Regions from separate parts of the Nicoliella spurrieriana genome, predicted to be linked through region 2. Evidence: predicted binding sites of a transcription regulator. Region 2 holds the regulator's gene; the other holds the start of a gene.

Region 1 (7,240 bases), 660 kb from region 2:
ATCTGCATTAACCGATGGTGTAGATGGTGCTTATCGGCATGTGAAATGGGTTGGCGGTTCAATACCCGCCTTAAGATAGCATAAACGGTATCGGTAATCGGGACTCCTAGAATAATTACTGGAATAATCACGGTAATGAAGGTTGCATTTTTTAGTCCATTTAGTGAAAAGACTGAAATCATGAACCCGATAAATAACGAACCCGTATCGCCTAAATAAATGCGCGCTGGGAAAAAATTGTACGGTAAGAATCCAACACATGCAACGACCAGTGTAAAAATCATGATGGATACATATGTATTTCCAACGTTCAAGAAAAACATCCCAGTAATTCCCATTGTGGTGAGGGCAATAATTGCAACTCCGGTAGCTAATCCATCCAAGCCGTCAATTAAATTAACCGCATTCGTGATCGCTAAGATCCAGATCCAAGTAATTGGTAAACTTAACCACCCTAAATGAAATGAGCCCAATAGAGGTAACGTGATGATGGTCATTCTGACATGCGCAAAGAAGTAAACGAACAATGCTGCTAGGGTAATTCCTAAAACCTTTTGCTTGGGATTTAGAGTATAAATATCGTCTAATACTCCGGTAATGATAATTAGGATTTCACCACCTAATATCCCCCATAGTTGGGGGCCTGGAATTAAGTTGTGCATTAATCCGGCCGTTGCGAACGTATAGGAAGCAAAGATGGCTAGTCCCCCAAGGGTGGGCATCGGCACCTTATTGACCCGCCGCTTATTCGGATCATCTTCGGCGCCAACTTTAAACGCTAGTTTCCGAATGAACGGAGTTAAAACCGCCGAAAGTAACATGGTCGCGAATAAGCAAACGATTATCTTTAATTTCAATCCTGCACCTCCCTATTCAATAATTGTATAAATCCAATTATACAAATCCACCAATCTAAAAACAACCCAATCAAAAAGAGTTATCACAATTGTAATATGCAATAACTCCTAATTAAAAGTTTATCTAAGGTGGTAGTTATAGGTACTAACCACAATATTTTGACGCGAATTCAATGCCGCCCGCAAGCGTAACCCACTCTGGTTGTGTAGAATTTGCTGCCAGTAATGCTTAGGGACGAATTGGGGAACCAACACCGTGGTGGTGTTGCCCTCATATTCAGCCCGCTTCGCAATTACGTCACAGAACCGTAACGTTGGATTAACAATTGAACGGTACGAAGAATGAATGTCCACAAATCGGACGCCTGGAAAGGCCGTTTTAAAATCACTAGCCACCTTTTGTTCCTTTTTAGGATTCGAATCAAACGAAACGTGCATCGCAATAATGTCATCACTGATCGATTTAGCATATGAAATCGCATTGGTAGTCATTGCTGTGACATCACTAATCAAGACGATTACAGTGGCGCCACTAAACGTTTCTGGAATTGCTTCCGCTTCATGACTAACTTCTAATTGTTCACTGACCCGCTTATAGTGCTCATTGATTCGGTAGAACATTAAAATTAGCAGTGGCATCACAATGAAGTATGGCCAAACGTTCACAAAGTGAAGCAGCAATAAGAAGACCACTAGAATCGCTGAAATCAGGGCCCCGATAAAGTTAATCGTAGCCTTTAGAATCCAAGCTCCCTCACGATGCTTCCGCCAGTGTAAAATCATCCCCGACTGTGAAAGGGTAAACGGAATAAAGACCCCAATCGAATAAAGTGGCACCAAGAGGTTCGTTTCACCATTAAACATGATGATTAAAACGAACGCCCCGATTGCCAGTGAAATAATCCCATTAGAATACCCTAGCCGGTCCCCCTTATCCAGGTAAGCATGTGGCAAGAACTTGTCCCGAGCAAGGTTATAAGCAAGAATGGGGAACGCCGAAAACCCGGTGTTCGCAGCAACCGCCAGAATCATTGCCGTTGAAAGTTGTAAAACATAAAATAAAATGCCACCATGCCCAAAAATGCCGCTACCAATTTGAGAAAGCACGGTAACATGCGCATTGGGCTTAATGCCCATGTAGTAACTCAAAAACGTAATGCCACCAAAGAAGAACGCCAAAATCAAGGCCATGATGGCTAACGTATGTGAAGCCATTTTCTCCTTGGGTTGCTTAAAGTTAGGCACGGAGTTACTGATGGCTTCCACCCCGGTTAATGAAGATGATCCAGACGAAAAAGCCTTGAAGAATAACAACAACGTCATTCCCTGAACGGGCGTTCCGACCGCACTAGCAGCACTGTATGTAATGTGCCCAGTGGCAATGTTATAGCCACCCCAGATAATCATTATAAAGATCATCAAGATAAATAGATACACCGGAACCGTTAAAATGGATGCTGATTCGCGCATTCCACGTAGGTTTAATAACATAATCAAAACCACAATTAAACACGAAATTAGGACCCGGTAGTTATATAGTGCAGGAATGGCTGACGTGATTGCTTCGGTCCCGGAAGTAGTTGATACCGCAACGGTCAGCATGTAGTCAACTAGCAATGATCCGCCAGCGACTAATCCTGCCGTTCGACCCCAGTTATCACTAGCAACTAAATAGGCCCCTCCACCAGATGGATAGGCATAGATAATTTGTTGATAGGATAACGTAATGCAAATAATAACACTAATACCAATGCTGCAATCCAAATTTGGTAAACCAATGCTGCAACCGAAAGCGTCAGGAGCACCGCAGTGATCTGTTCGGTTCCGTAAGCAACGGATGAAAGCGCATCGGATGATAACAATGCCAATCCTTTGAATTTATTAAGGGATTGGCCACCCTCATCGGTTGATTTCAATGGCTTTCCAATTAATAATCGTTTTAAATAACGCCACATGAAAATGACCTCACTTTATTGATGTACTTGTTAAGAAAATGTAAAACTGTTTATGCAATTCTTAATTTTACTACATTTTGTTAAATATTTCATAACTATTTTAAGCAAACAAAAAGAGAACCGCTTAACAGCAGCCCTCTCAGTTAAAACATTATTAAATTACATCATTCCGCCCATACCTGGTTGTGGAGGTAATGGGTTATTATTTTCTTCCTTTGGTTCGTTTGCAACCACTGCTTCAGTCGTAAGCAATAGTGCTGAAACGGAAGCGGCATTTTGTAATGCTGAACGACTAACCTTGGTTGGGTCAATCACACCAGCCTTGATCATATCTTCGTAGGTCCCGTCAGCAGCGTTGTAACCAACCCCTGGCTTTTGATCTCTGAGGTGGTCAACGATTACGGAACCATCAACCCCTGCATTGTGAGCAATTTGTCTAACTGGTGCTTCAAGCGCCCGCCGAACAATTTGCACCCCGGTGTTTTCATCACCATCAGCCTTAATGGCATCAATATCCTTAAGAATATTAATGTAGGCAGTTCCACCACCGGGAACGTAACCTTCTTCAACGGCGGCCCGGGTAGCGTTCAATGCATCTTCAATTCTGTACTTACGTTCCTTTAATTCGGTTTCGGTAGCAGCACCGACCCGGACTACGGCAACTCCACCGGCTAATTTAGCAAGGCGTTCCTTTAACTTATCACGGTCAAAGTCAGAAGTCGTCTTTTCGATTTGCGTCTTAATTTCGCTGACCCGATCGGCAATCTGGTCCTTATCACCAGCACCTTGGACGATGGTCGTACTATCCTTAGTAACGTTAACCTTTGATGATTGACCTAATTGGTCTAACGTAGCATCCTTTAAGTTTAAGCCTAAGTCGTCAGTGATCAAAGTCGCCCCAGTCAAAGTAGCAATATCTTGTAATTGGTCCTTCCGACGATCACCAAAACCAGGGGCCTTAACAGCAACTACGTTAAAGGTTCCACGCATCTTGTTCAATACAAGCGTTGGCAATGCTTCTCCACCAATATCATCAGCAATGATTAATAGTGAACGTCCTTGTTCAACCACTGATTGAAGCACTGGTAAGATGTCTTGAATGTTATTAATCTTCTTATCAGTAATCAAAATGTATGGGTTATCCAAGTTAGCTTCCATCTTATCGTTATCGGTCACCATGTATTGTGACATGTAACCACGATCAAATTGCATTCCTTCAACAACATCAAGGCTAGTATCAACCCCACGGGAATCTTCAATCGTAATTACTCCATCGTTACCCACTTTTTCCATGGCATCGGCAATTAATGAACCGACTTGCTTGTTAGCGGATGAAATTGAAGCAATTTGTGCAATATCATTCTTGTTCTTTACTTCGTGTGACATCTTGTGTAATGCCTTAACAGCTACCTTAGTAGCTTCTTCAATTCCGCGACGGACGCCCACAGGATTAGCACCGGCGGTAACGTTCTTCAAGCCTTCGTTAACGATTGCCTGGGTTAAAACGGTGGCAGTCGTGGTCCCATCACCAGCAATATCGTTAGTCTTGGATGCAACTTCAGCAACTAATTTAGCACCCATATTTTCAAAATGGTCTGGTAATTCAATTGCCTTTGCAATCGTAACCCCATCGTTAGTAATGTTTGGGTTTCCGGCACCTTCTTCAAGAACCACATTGCGCCCCTTAGGTCCCAATGTCGTTTTAACCGTATCAGCTAGTTTATCTACTCCATTAAGCAATGATCTTCTAGCACTTTCTGAAAATTTAACTTCCTTAGCCATTTATTCTCACCTCATAAATTAGATTTTATTTTGAATGGTTTAATTTTAAATTAATTAGTCAATCACTGCGACTAAATCTTTATCATGCAAAACTAAGTAGGATTGTCCTTCATAGTCAACTGAAGTTCCTGAGTACTTATCAAATAAAACAGTGTCACCCTTTTTAACGGATGGTGCAACTTGCTTGCCGTTATCAAGAACTCGACCATCCCCAACAGCAACAACCTTCCCGGTTTGTGGCTTTTCCTTAGCATTACTTGCTAATACAATTCCACCGACTGTTTTTTCCTTTGCTTCCTCAACTTCAACGATGACACGATCACCTAATGGCTTTAACACATTAATCCCTCCAAGTTCATTTACAACTTTATTTTAGCACTTGATGTCCATCAGTGCTAATCACTGTCTTAAATATATCTGTTTTTAATTTTAATTGCAACCATTTTGACTGAATTAAAAAATGTGCACGTAAATTAACTTACATGCACATTCTAAATGGTTAACTTTGATGCGTCGATGATTTTGATTTAAAACTAGTATTCATTAAACTTACTTAATATAATGTTCAATAAAATAAATTAACGTCTGTAATTCATTCGTTAAATCCACGTTTTGGACCGTCACGTTTTCCGGCGTGGATAGTCTGACCTGCGTAAAATTAAGGAACCCTTCCGCTCCGGCTTTAATTGCATTATCACAAACTTCCTGCGCCACTTTAGATGGAACGGTCAAAATGACCACCTTAATTTGTTGATCACGCAGTTGTTGAATCATTTCTTCATATGAGTAGATCGGCACGCCATTTTGAATCGTATTGATCATGCGTTCCTTGGTATCAAAGGCTGCTGAAATTCTAACGTTGCTATCACGGTGAAAGTTAAAATTAAGCAGGGCCTGGCCAAAGTTACCAACCCCCACTAACGCTACGTTAGTTAAGCGGTCTTCGTTCAAAATGCGCTTGAAAAAGTTTAAAAGATTATCAACGTCATATCCGTAGCCCCGCTTGCCAAGCGCCCCAAAGTATGAAAAATCTCTGCGGATGGTTGCGGAATCGACTTGAATTGCATCCGCAAATTTATTTGAGGAAATTCGTTCAACTTTAGAATCATGTAGAATGGTAAGGTATCGATAGTAAATCGGTAATCGTTTTGCGGTTGCTCGTGGAATTTTATTTTCAGCCATAATTAACGTTCCTCCTGGCATTTGCATTCAAAAAAACATTTTACAGATTATTCTATCACAAAAAGTAACTTTGTGAAATATCAATCAATTATATCAGATTCATAATTTCATATTATTCACAAATTATGATAAAATTATCCATAAATTACCATAAAACAAAGGGGTGAGGACTTGCAAATATTACAAGTAAATAACGTTACCAAAAGATTTGACGGTGTGCCAATTTTCACAAATGTTAGTATGAATGTTGAAAATCACGCCCGAATTGGACTAGTGGGCCGCAACGGGGCTGGTAAATCAACTCTCGTTAAGATGATCATTGGGGAGGAAAGCGTTGATGCCGGCACCATTACCGAAAAAAACGGTTTAACCGTTGGCTACCTTTCACAAAACACCGGTCTCCATTCTGAGCAAAATGTTTGGGACGAAATGCTCAGCGTTTTCGCCGAGTTAATTAAAACCGAACGAAAAATGCACGCCCTCGAACAACAAATGAGCGATCAACAAGTGAATCAAGATCCAAATAAGCTCGCCGAAGTTACTAAGTCATACGATACCATGCAGGCTAATTTTACTGCTAACCATGGTTACAGCTATCAAGCTGAAATTAAGGCAGTCTTAAATGGATTCGGGTTTGGTGAAGAGTACTACGATCAACCAGTTAACTCACTATCAGGTGGTCAACAAACTCAATTAGCACTGGCTAAGTTGCTCCTTGAAAAACGGGACCTATTGATCCTAGATGAACCTACTAACCATTTAGATGTTGAGACCATTACCTGGCTTGAGGGGTATGTCCAAAATTACCCTGGGGCACTATTGATCATCTCCCATGACCGGTACTTTATGGACAAGCTAGTCAATGAAGTGTATGACCTAGATAATGGCTCGATGACCTACTACAAGGGTGACTACACTAGCTTTGTAAAACAAAAACAAGCTCGTTATGCAGAACGGCTCCATGCCTATGAAAAGCAACAAGCCGAAATTAAAAAAATGAAGGATTTTATCGACAAAAACATCGTGCGGGCTTCGACCACTAATCGGGCCCAAGCCCGCCGGAAACAACTAGCTAAAATGCACAAGCTAGAAAAGCCATTCGACAATAATAAGGTTGCTCAGTTCCGGTTTACCGCAGCAAAGCCTAGCGGAAACATTGTGCTTACGGTTCGTGACTTAGCGGTCGGCTACGATGGCAATGTGATTGCTAGTCCCATCAATATTGATGAAAAAAAGCACCAATCAATTGCGATCATCGGTCCCAACGGGGTTGGTAAATCGACGCTCCTTAAAACCATCCTAGGGCAACAGCCCAAATTAGCTGGTACGGTAACCTTCGGGACCGGTGTTACGATTGGTTACTACGATCAAAAGCAGGAGTCGTTACACAGTGATAAAACCGTCCTCAATGAAATTTGGGACGATTATCCCACCACATCAGAGGGGCGCATTCGGACCATTTTA
Region 2 (7,240 bases):
CATGTTGGGCGTAATGGTTAACCAAAATAAGTCCTTGGATAAGGATACGATTGAGCTACTTGCTACCGATTACGGAATCGAAGCTAAAGAAAAGGAACAACTAAACGTTTCTGATCTTGATAAGTTATTTGATGAAGAAGAACACAATACCGCCTATCAAGAAAATAGACCACCAGTTGTTACCATCATGGGCCACGTTGACCATGGGAAAACTACCCTATTGGATTATCTAAGACATTCTCATATTACATCTGGTGAAGCTGGTGGGATTACCCAGGGAATTGGGGCGTACCAAGTTGAACACGATGATAAGATGATTACGTTCTTAGATACCCCAGGCCATGCTGCATTTACTGCAATGCGTGCTCGTGGTGCTGACATTACTGATATTACGATTTTAGTAGTTGCTGCTGATGATGGAGTAATGCCACAAACAGTGGAAGCAATTAACCATGCGAAAGCTGCAAAGACACCAATTATCGTTGCAATCAATAAAATTGATAAGCCCGGTGCTAATCCAGACCACGTTACTGAACAACTTAGTAACTATGGCTTGATTCCAGAAGACTGGGGTGGTGACACCATCTTCGTTAAGATTTCTGCTAAATTTGGAACTAACGTGGATGAATTATTGGACATGATTTTATTACAAGCAGATGTGATGGAATTAAAGGCTAATCCAAAGCAAAATGCTGCTGGTTCAGTAATTGAAGCACGACTAGATCGCGGAAAGGGAACCGTTGCGACTTTGCTAGTTCAACAAGGAACGATGCACGTTGGTGATCCCATCGTAGTTGGTGATACTTTTGGACGAGTTCGGACGATGGTTAATGAGCATAACCAAGAGCTAAAGGAAGCCACTCCTTCAACACCGGTTGGAATTACTGGGTTAAATGATGTTCCTGAAGCAGGGGATCGCTTCATTGTCTTTGATGATGAAAAGACTGCTCGAGCTGCCGGTGAAAAGCGGGCGCAAGAAGCTCAAGAAAACGACCGTCGCCAAACGAACCATGTTACACTTGATAACCTATTTGATTCACTTAAGGAAGGTGAAATGAAACAGGTTGATATTATTATCAAGGCTGATGTACAGGGTTCAGTTGAAGCCCTATCATCTAGTTTGCAAAAGATTGAAGTGGAGGGTGTTAAGGTGAACATCATCCATACCGGAGTCGGTGCAATCAATGAAAGTGATGTGGCGTTAGCTGAAGCAAGTAACGCTATTATCATTGGATTTAACGTTCGGCCAACACCACAAGCTAAGTCCCAAGCAGAAACCGATAATGTTGATATTCGTTTGCATCAAGTGATTTATGATGCAATTGATGAAGTGGAATCCGCAATGAAGGGATTACTAGAACCTACCTATAAGGAAGAAGTAACTGGTCAAGTGGAAGTCAGAGAAATCTATAAGGCTTCTAAGGTCGGTACGATTGCCGGTGGAATGGTTATTTCAGGCTATATTAATAGTGATAGTAAGGTTCGTTTAATTCGTGATAACGTCGTGGTTTACGATGGTGAATTAGGGAGCTTGAAGCGGTTCAAAAATGATGCTAAGAGTGTTAAGCAAGGATTTGAATGTGGGTTAACGATTGAGAACTATAATGATATTAAGGTAAATGATGTTATTGAAGCCTACGAGATGAAAGAAGTTCCAGTCGAATAATATCGATTAAGGAGTTATTATCAATGGCACAGTATAGAGTGGGTCGATTACAACAAGAGATTCAAAGAGAAGTGAACGACTTATTGTTAAAGGAAGTTCGTGATCCCCGGGTCAATGGCGTAACCATTACCGGAGTCGATGTAACGGGTGACCTGCAACAAGCAACTATTTTCTATAGCATTCTTTCAGATAAGAAGAGTGATGAAGAAAATACGCAAAAGGGATTGGATAAGGCAACCGGAATGATTAGAAGTGCATTAGGAGCACGCCTAAGAAACGTTTATCGGACTCCTGAAATTCATTTTGAATTAGATGATTCAATCCAATACGGTAGTAAGATTGATCAATTGATTAACAAGCTACAACGTGAAGATAAATAAGTTTAAAGAGTAGGTAATAATGATTTGTTATCTACTCTTTTTGTGTTTAAATGGAAATTAATTAAGAAATTGAGATGGGAGTCGTTGAATATGGATGGAATTATTCCATTGAATAAGGAGCGTGGGATGACCAGTTTTGACTGTGTTAGAAAGATGCGCGGAATTTTAAGAACTAAAAAAATTGGTCATAGTGGAACCCTTGATCCTAACGTTGATGGGGTGCTACCAATTTGTGTTGGGAGTGCCACTAAGGTGGTTGATTTTTTGATGAATTCTGGAAAAATTTACCGTGGTGAAATTACGTTAGGATTTTCCACGACGACCGAAGATTTAGATGGCGAAATCGTTAATCAAAAACCAATTATCACTCCCTTTAGCGAGGCACAAATTAATCAAGCCATGCAACAGCTTGTGCAACCACGGTTATTACAGATTCCACCAATGTATTCAGCCGTAAAGGTGAATGGACGGAGATTGTATGAATATGCCCGCGCAGGTGAAACGGTTAAACGTCCTGAACGACACGTTCGAATTGATTACTTTAAAATGACCGCCCCGGTTAAATATGATGCCACCCATCAACTTCAAAAAATCAAATTTGAAGTGGGTTGTGGGAAGGGCACCTATGTCAGAACCCTTTCGTTTATGGTGGGACAGCTACTGGGAGTGCCCGCAGTAATGTCTGATTTAACTAGGATTAAGAGTGGGGGCTTTACCCTTGATGAATCATATTCCATCAGTCAAATAGAAGCGGCTGTTCATGACGATTGCTTAGCGGATGTTATGTACCCGATTGACCATGCTTTAAATGATTTTCCAAGTTATGCTTTGAATCCTAATCAATGGAAGATTGTGCAAAATGGTGGATTTTTAGCCCCACAAGATATTAAGATGGATAGTGATCAAATAGCGGTGCAGTTTAATCATCAAATTAAGGCATTGTATTACTTAAATCATGATCAAGGTGTTTATAAGCCGCTTAAAATGTTTAGTGTAAAGTAGGGAGCAGTAATGGAAATCTTTAATATTCACCATCCAATGAATAATTTACAATTTAATGACCCGGTTGTTTTAGCAATGGGTTTTTTTGATGGAGTCCATTTAGGGCATCAGGGTGTGATTAAGCGCGCTCGTGAGATTGCTAAGGACCGTGGCGTTAAACTAGCAGTTTTGACTTATGATCATCACCCTTCGATCGTTTATCAACAACTAAGTTCACATGATAAGCGTTATCTGACGCTAGATAGTTATAAAATGGCTCTTTTTGAATCACTAGGGGTTGATGTGGTGTTTAAAATTAGTTATACCTATGCCTTTCAGGCCCAGTCCCCACAATCATTTGTTGATGATTATCTTTGTCGATTTAATGCGATTACCGTGGTGGCAGGATTTGACCATACCTATGGTAGTGATAATGCAAATATGCATTTACTTCCACAATACGTAAAGAATCGCTTTACAGTCGTTGAGGTACCTTCGCTTGATATTGACGGGAAGAAGGTCAGTTCAACCCGCATTCGTAAAAATTTAGATGATGGCCATATTGATACCGTTAATCGCTTATTAGATCGACCATACGTGACTTCTGGAACGGTGGTTCATGGTTTTGCGCGGGGACGGGAATTAGGCTTTCCCACTGCGAACGTTGAACATAGCGAGTACCAGTGGTTACCATCAATTGGTATTTACGTTGTGCAAATGCAGATTGGTGATCAGACGTATGGTGGGATGGCATCGATTGGTCGGAATGTAACCTTTGGAGATACCCATCCAATTACCGTTGAAATTAATTTGTTTGATTTTAATCAAAATATTTATGGGGAAGATGTTCAGATTAAATGGCTCCATTGGATGCGTGGTGAAGTTAAATTCACTGGAGTGGATGCATTGATCGACCAGTTAAAACAAGACCAAATCAATGCGCAAAACTTTTTAGGTAATTTGTGAGTGTCTTTCTTGACTTATAATTCACCCTTTGGTACATTATATATGTAGCTTAGCACTTGATACGTGTGAGTGCTAAAAAGGAGTGATGATTAATGCTAACTGAACGTCAGGAATTGATTCTATCTGGAATCGTTCAAGACTATACTCATTCTGGAGCACCAGTTGGTTCCAAACTATTGGTTAATCAGCTTCCAATTCATGTTAGTTCCGCTACGATTAGAAATGAAATGGCAGTTCTTGAAGAGATGGGATTGATTGAAAAGACTCATTTATCATCCGGACGAGTTCCATCAATTAATGGTTATCGTTACTATGTTGATCATTTAACTTTTTCCAAGGTTAATATGATGAATGACATCGCCCTAATTCATAAGGCATTGGATAGTAGCTACCATAAGATTGATGAATTAGTTCAAAAATCTGCTAATATTCTTTCTGACTTGACTAACTATACTGCTTTGACTTTACAGCCCGAACAGGCGACTAATCGATTACTTCAGGGCTTTCGATTAGTTGCATTGGGTGATCAGCGGGTAATGGCGATTCTAGTAACTGATAATGGGGATGCTGAAACGGAGTTGTTTCGAATCCCCAAGGGAGTTACTGGTCAGCAATTAGAATCGGTCGTTAATTTGATCAATGATCGGTTGGTCGGTTATCCATTATCCGTTGTATTGGAACAACTTAAATCGGTGATTCCTAATCGGGTTAATCAGTATCTTCATTCGACCAATGGATTTATTGGGATTTTGGATGAAGTAATTATGAAGGCAATGCGAGATCGACTATATGTCGGCGGTGAAATGAATTTATTGAGTTTTACTGACCAAAGCGACATTAGTTATCTGAAGCCACTTTACTCGATGCTAGGACAATCTGGTGAAATTGCTAAATTTATCGGTAATTCTGGTGATGGGGTCTCAGTTCAGATTGGTTCTGAAATGAGTAACGAGCTGTTAAAAAATTATAGTGTCATTACTGGCACCTACGATGTTGGCTCACATGGTAAGGGAATCATCGCTGTGTTAGGGCCCACTCGGATGCCATATTCTAAGGTAATTACCCTAGTGGATGCGTTTAGATCAGAGTTATCTAGTCGGCTATTAGGATATTATAAGGAAAATAAATAATTCAAAGGAGGGTTTTGTTTGGCATCTAACAAAAAGCAAGATGAAGAAAAGCAAAATTCTGCAGAAGCAACTGAATCACAAAAGCTTAAGGCGGATGATGAACAAGCTAAGGCTGAAGATAAGCACGCTGATAAGGAAATCATCGACTTAAAGCGTCAACTTGATGATATGGAAAATAAGTATTTACGTGCTGAAGCCGAGCTGCAAAACGTTCAAAATCGGGCTAAAAAGGATCAAGCAACGATCCTTAAGTATGATGGACAAAAACTTGCTACGAATATCTTACCAATTGTAGATAACTTGGACCGGGCGTTAGAAGTAAAGGTCGATGATAAAAGTGGTCAACAATTAAAGCAGGGTGTTGAAATGGTTGCTAAGCATCTTACTAAGGCGCTTAGCGATAGTAACATCGAAGTGCTTGACGTTGACGGAAAGAAGTTTGACCCTAACTTCTGTCAAGCTGTTCAGACGGTTCCGGCCGATGATGACCATCCAACTGATCATGTTGTTAAGGTTTTACAAAACGGCTATAAGTTAGCTGATCGAGTAATTCGACCAGCAATGGTTGTCGTGGCAAAATAAAAAATTAGATTATAATAAATAAAATAAAAAGTGAGGTAACAATTTATGGCTAGCAATAAAATTATTGGAATTGATTTAGGAACTACTAATTCAGCTGTTGCAGTTCTGGAAGGAAATGAACCTAAAATTATTCCAAATCCAGAAGGTTCCAGAACGACTCCTTCAGTCGTTGCATTCAAGGATGGGGAAATTCAAGTAGGTGAAGTTGCTAAGCGGCAAATGATTACTAACCCTAATACGATTTCTTCAATTAAGAGTCACATGGGGGATAGTAACTACAAGGTCGATGTTGATGGAAAGAGTTACACTCCTCAACAAATTTCAGCAATGATTTTACAATACATCAAGAAGTTTGCTGAAGACTACATTGGTGACACTGTTGACAAGGCAGTGATTACCGTTCCTGCATACTTTGATGATGCACAAAGACAAGCAACTAAGGATGCTGGTAAGATTGCTGGACTTGATGTTAAGCGGATTATCAACGAACCAACGGCTGCTGCATTAGCCTATGGATTGAACAAGAAGGATAACGACCAAAAGGTATTGGTATATGACCTTGGTGGTGGGACCTTTGATGTTTCCGTCCTTGAATTAGGTGACGGTGTGTTCCAAGTTCTTTCTACTAATGGTGATACTCATTTAGGTGGGGATGACTTTGATAAGAAGATCATGGACTGGTTAATTGATGGCTTCAAGAAGGACCATGGTGTTGATTTATCTAATGATAAGATGGCATTACAACGGTTAAAGGATGCTTCAGAAAAGGCTAAAAAGGACCTTTCCGGAGTTTCTGAAACTGAAATCAGTTTACCATTTATCGCCTCTGGTGATGAAGGCCCATTGCACTTAACTGCTAAGTTAAGCCGTTCTAAGTTCAACGAATTAACTGCTGACTTGGTTGAAAAGACTAAGGCACCATTTGATAATGCATTGAAGGATGCTGGATTATCAACTTCTGATATCGATAACGTGATTTTAAATGGTGGGTCAACTAGAATTCCTGCCGTTCAAGAAGCTGTTAAGCAATGGACTGGTAAGGAACCTAACCACTCCATCAACCCTGATGAAGCCGTTGCTGACGGTGCTGCTGTTCAAGGTGGGGTATTAACTGGTGACGTAAAGGATGTTGTTTTGCTTGATGTTACGCCCCTTTCACTTGGAATTGAAACCATGGGTGGGGTCTTCACTAAGTTGATTGATCGTAACACGACCATCCCAACTTCAAAGAGTCAAGTCTTCTCCACTGCTGCTGATAATCAACCTGCTGTTGACATTCATGTTCTTCAAGGTGAACGGCCAATGGCTGCTGACGATAAAACATTAGGTCAATTCCAATTGACTGACATTCCTGCAGCTCCTCGTGGAATCCCTCAAATTGAAGTTACCTTTGATATTGACAAGAACGGAATTGTTAACGTTTCTGCCAAGGATAAGGGTACTGGTAAGTCACAAAAGATTACCATTAAGGATTCTAACGGACTTTCTGATGATGAAATCAATAAGATGATGGATGAAGCAAAGGCTAACGCCGA

The links. The regulator HrcA, encoded in region 2, represses chaperone genes, less so after heat shock. The targets are predictions, from matches to a motif close to TTAGCACTCNNNNNNNNNGAGTGCTAA.
Region 1: groES (co-chaperone GroES) is a predicted target of HrcA. The motif match lies at 4,967-4,993, and genes of this name have one in related genera.

Annotation. Positions count from the first base shown of each region.
Region 1 covers NZ_CP093361.1:105,515-112,754, forward strand. Annotated here, with positions in the region: gene MOO44_RS02090 (glycosyltransferase family 4 protein) at 1-821, opposite strand, end outside; partial or broken gene MOO44_RS02095 (APC family permease) at 978-2,812, opposite strand; gene groL (chaperonin GroEL) at 2,972-4,594, opposite strand; gene groES (co-chaperone GroES) at 4,649-4,933, opposite strand; gene MOO44_RS02110 (redox-sensing transcriptional repressor Rex) at 5,144-5,776, opposite strand; gene MOO44_RS02115 (ABC-F family ATP-binding cassette domain-containing protein) at 5,948-7,240, shown strand, end outside.
Region 2 covers NZ_CP093361.1:1,157,604-1,164,843, forward strand. Annotated here, with positions in the region: gene infB (translation initiation factor IF-2) at 1-1,666, shown strand, start outside; gene rbfA (30S ribosome-binding factor RbfA) at 1,690-2,046, shown strand; gene truB (tRNA pseudouridine(55) synthase TruB) at 2,137-3,048, shown strand; gene ribF (riboflavin biosynthesis protein RibF) at 3,058-3,993, shown strand; gene hrcA (heat-inducible transcriptional repressor HrcA) at 4,086-5,123, shown strand; gene grpE (nucleotide exchange factor GrpE) at 5,142-5,705, shown strand; gene dnaK (molecular chaperone DnaK) at 5,751-7,240, shown strand, end outside.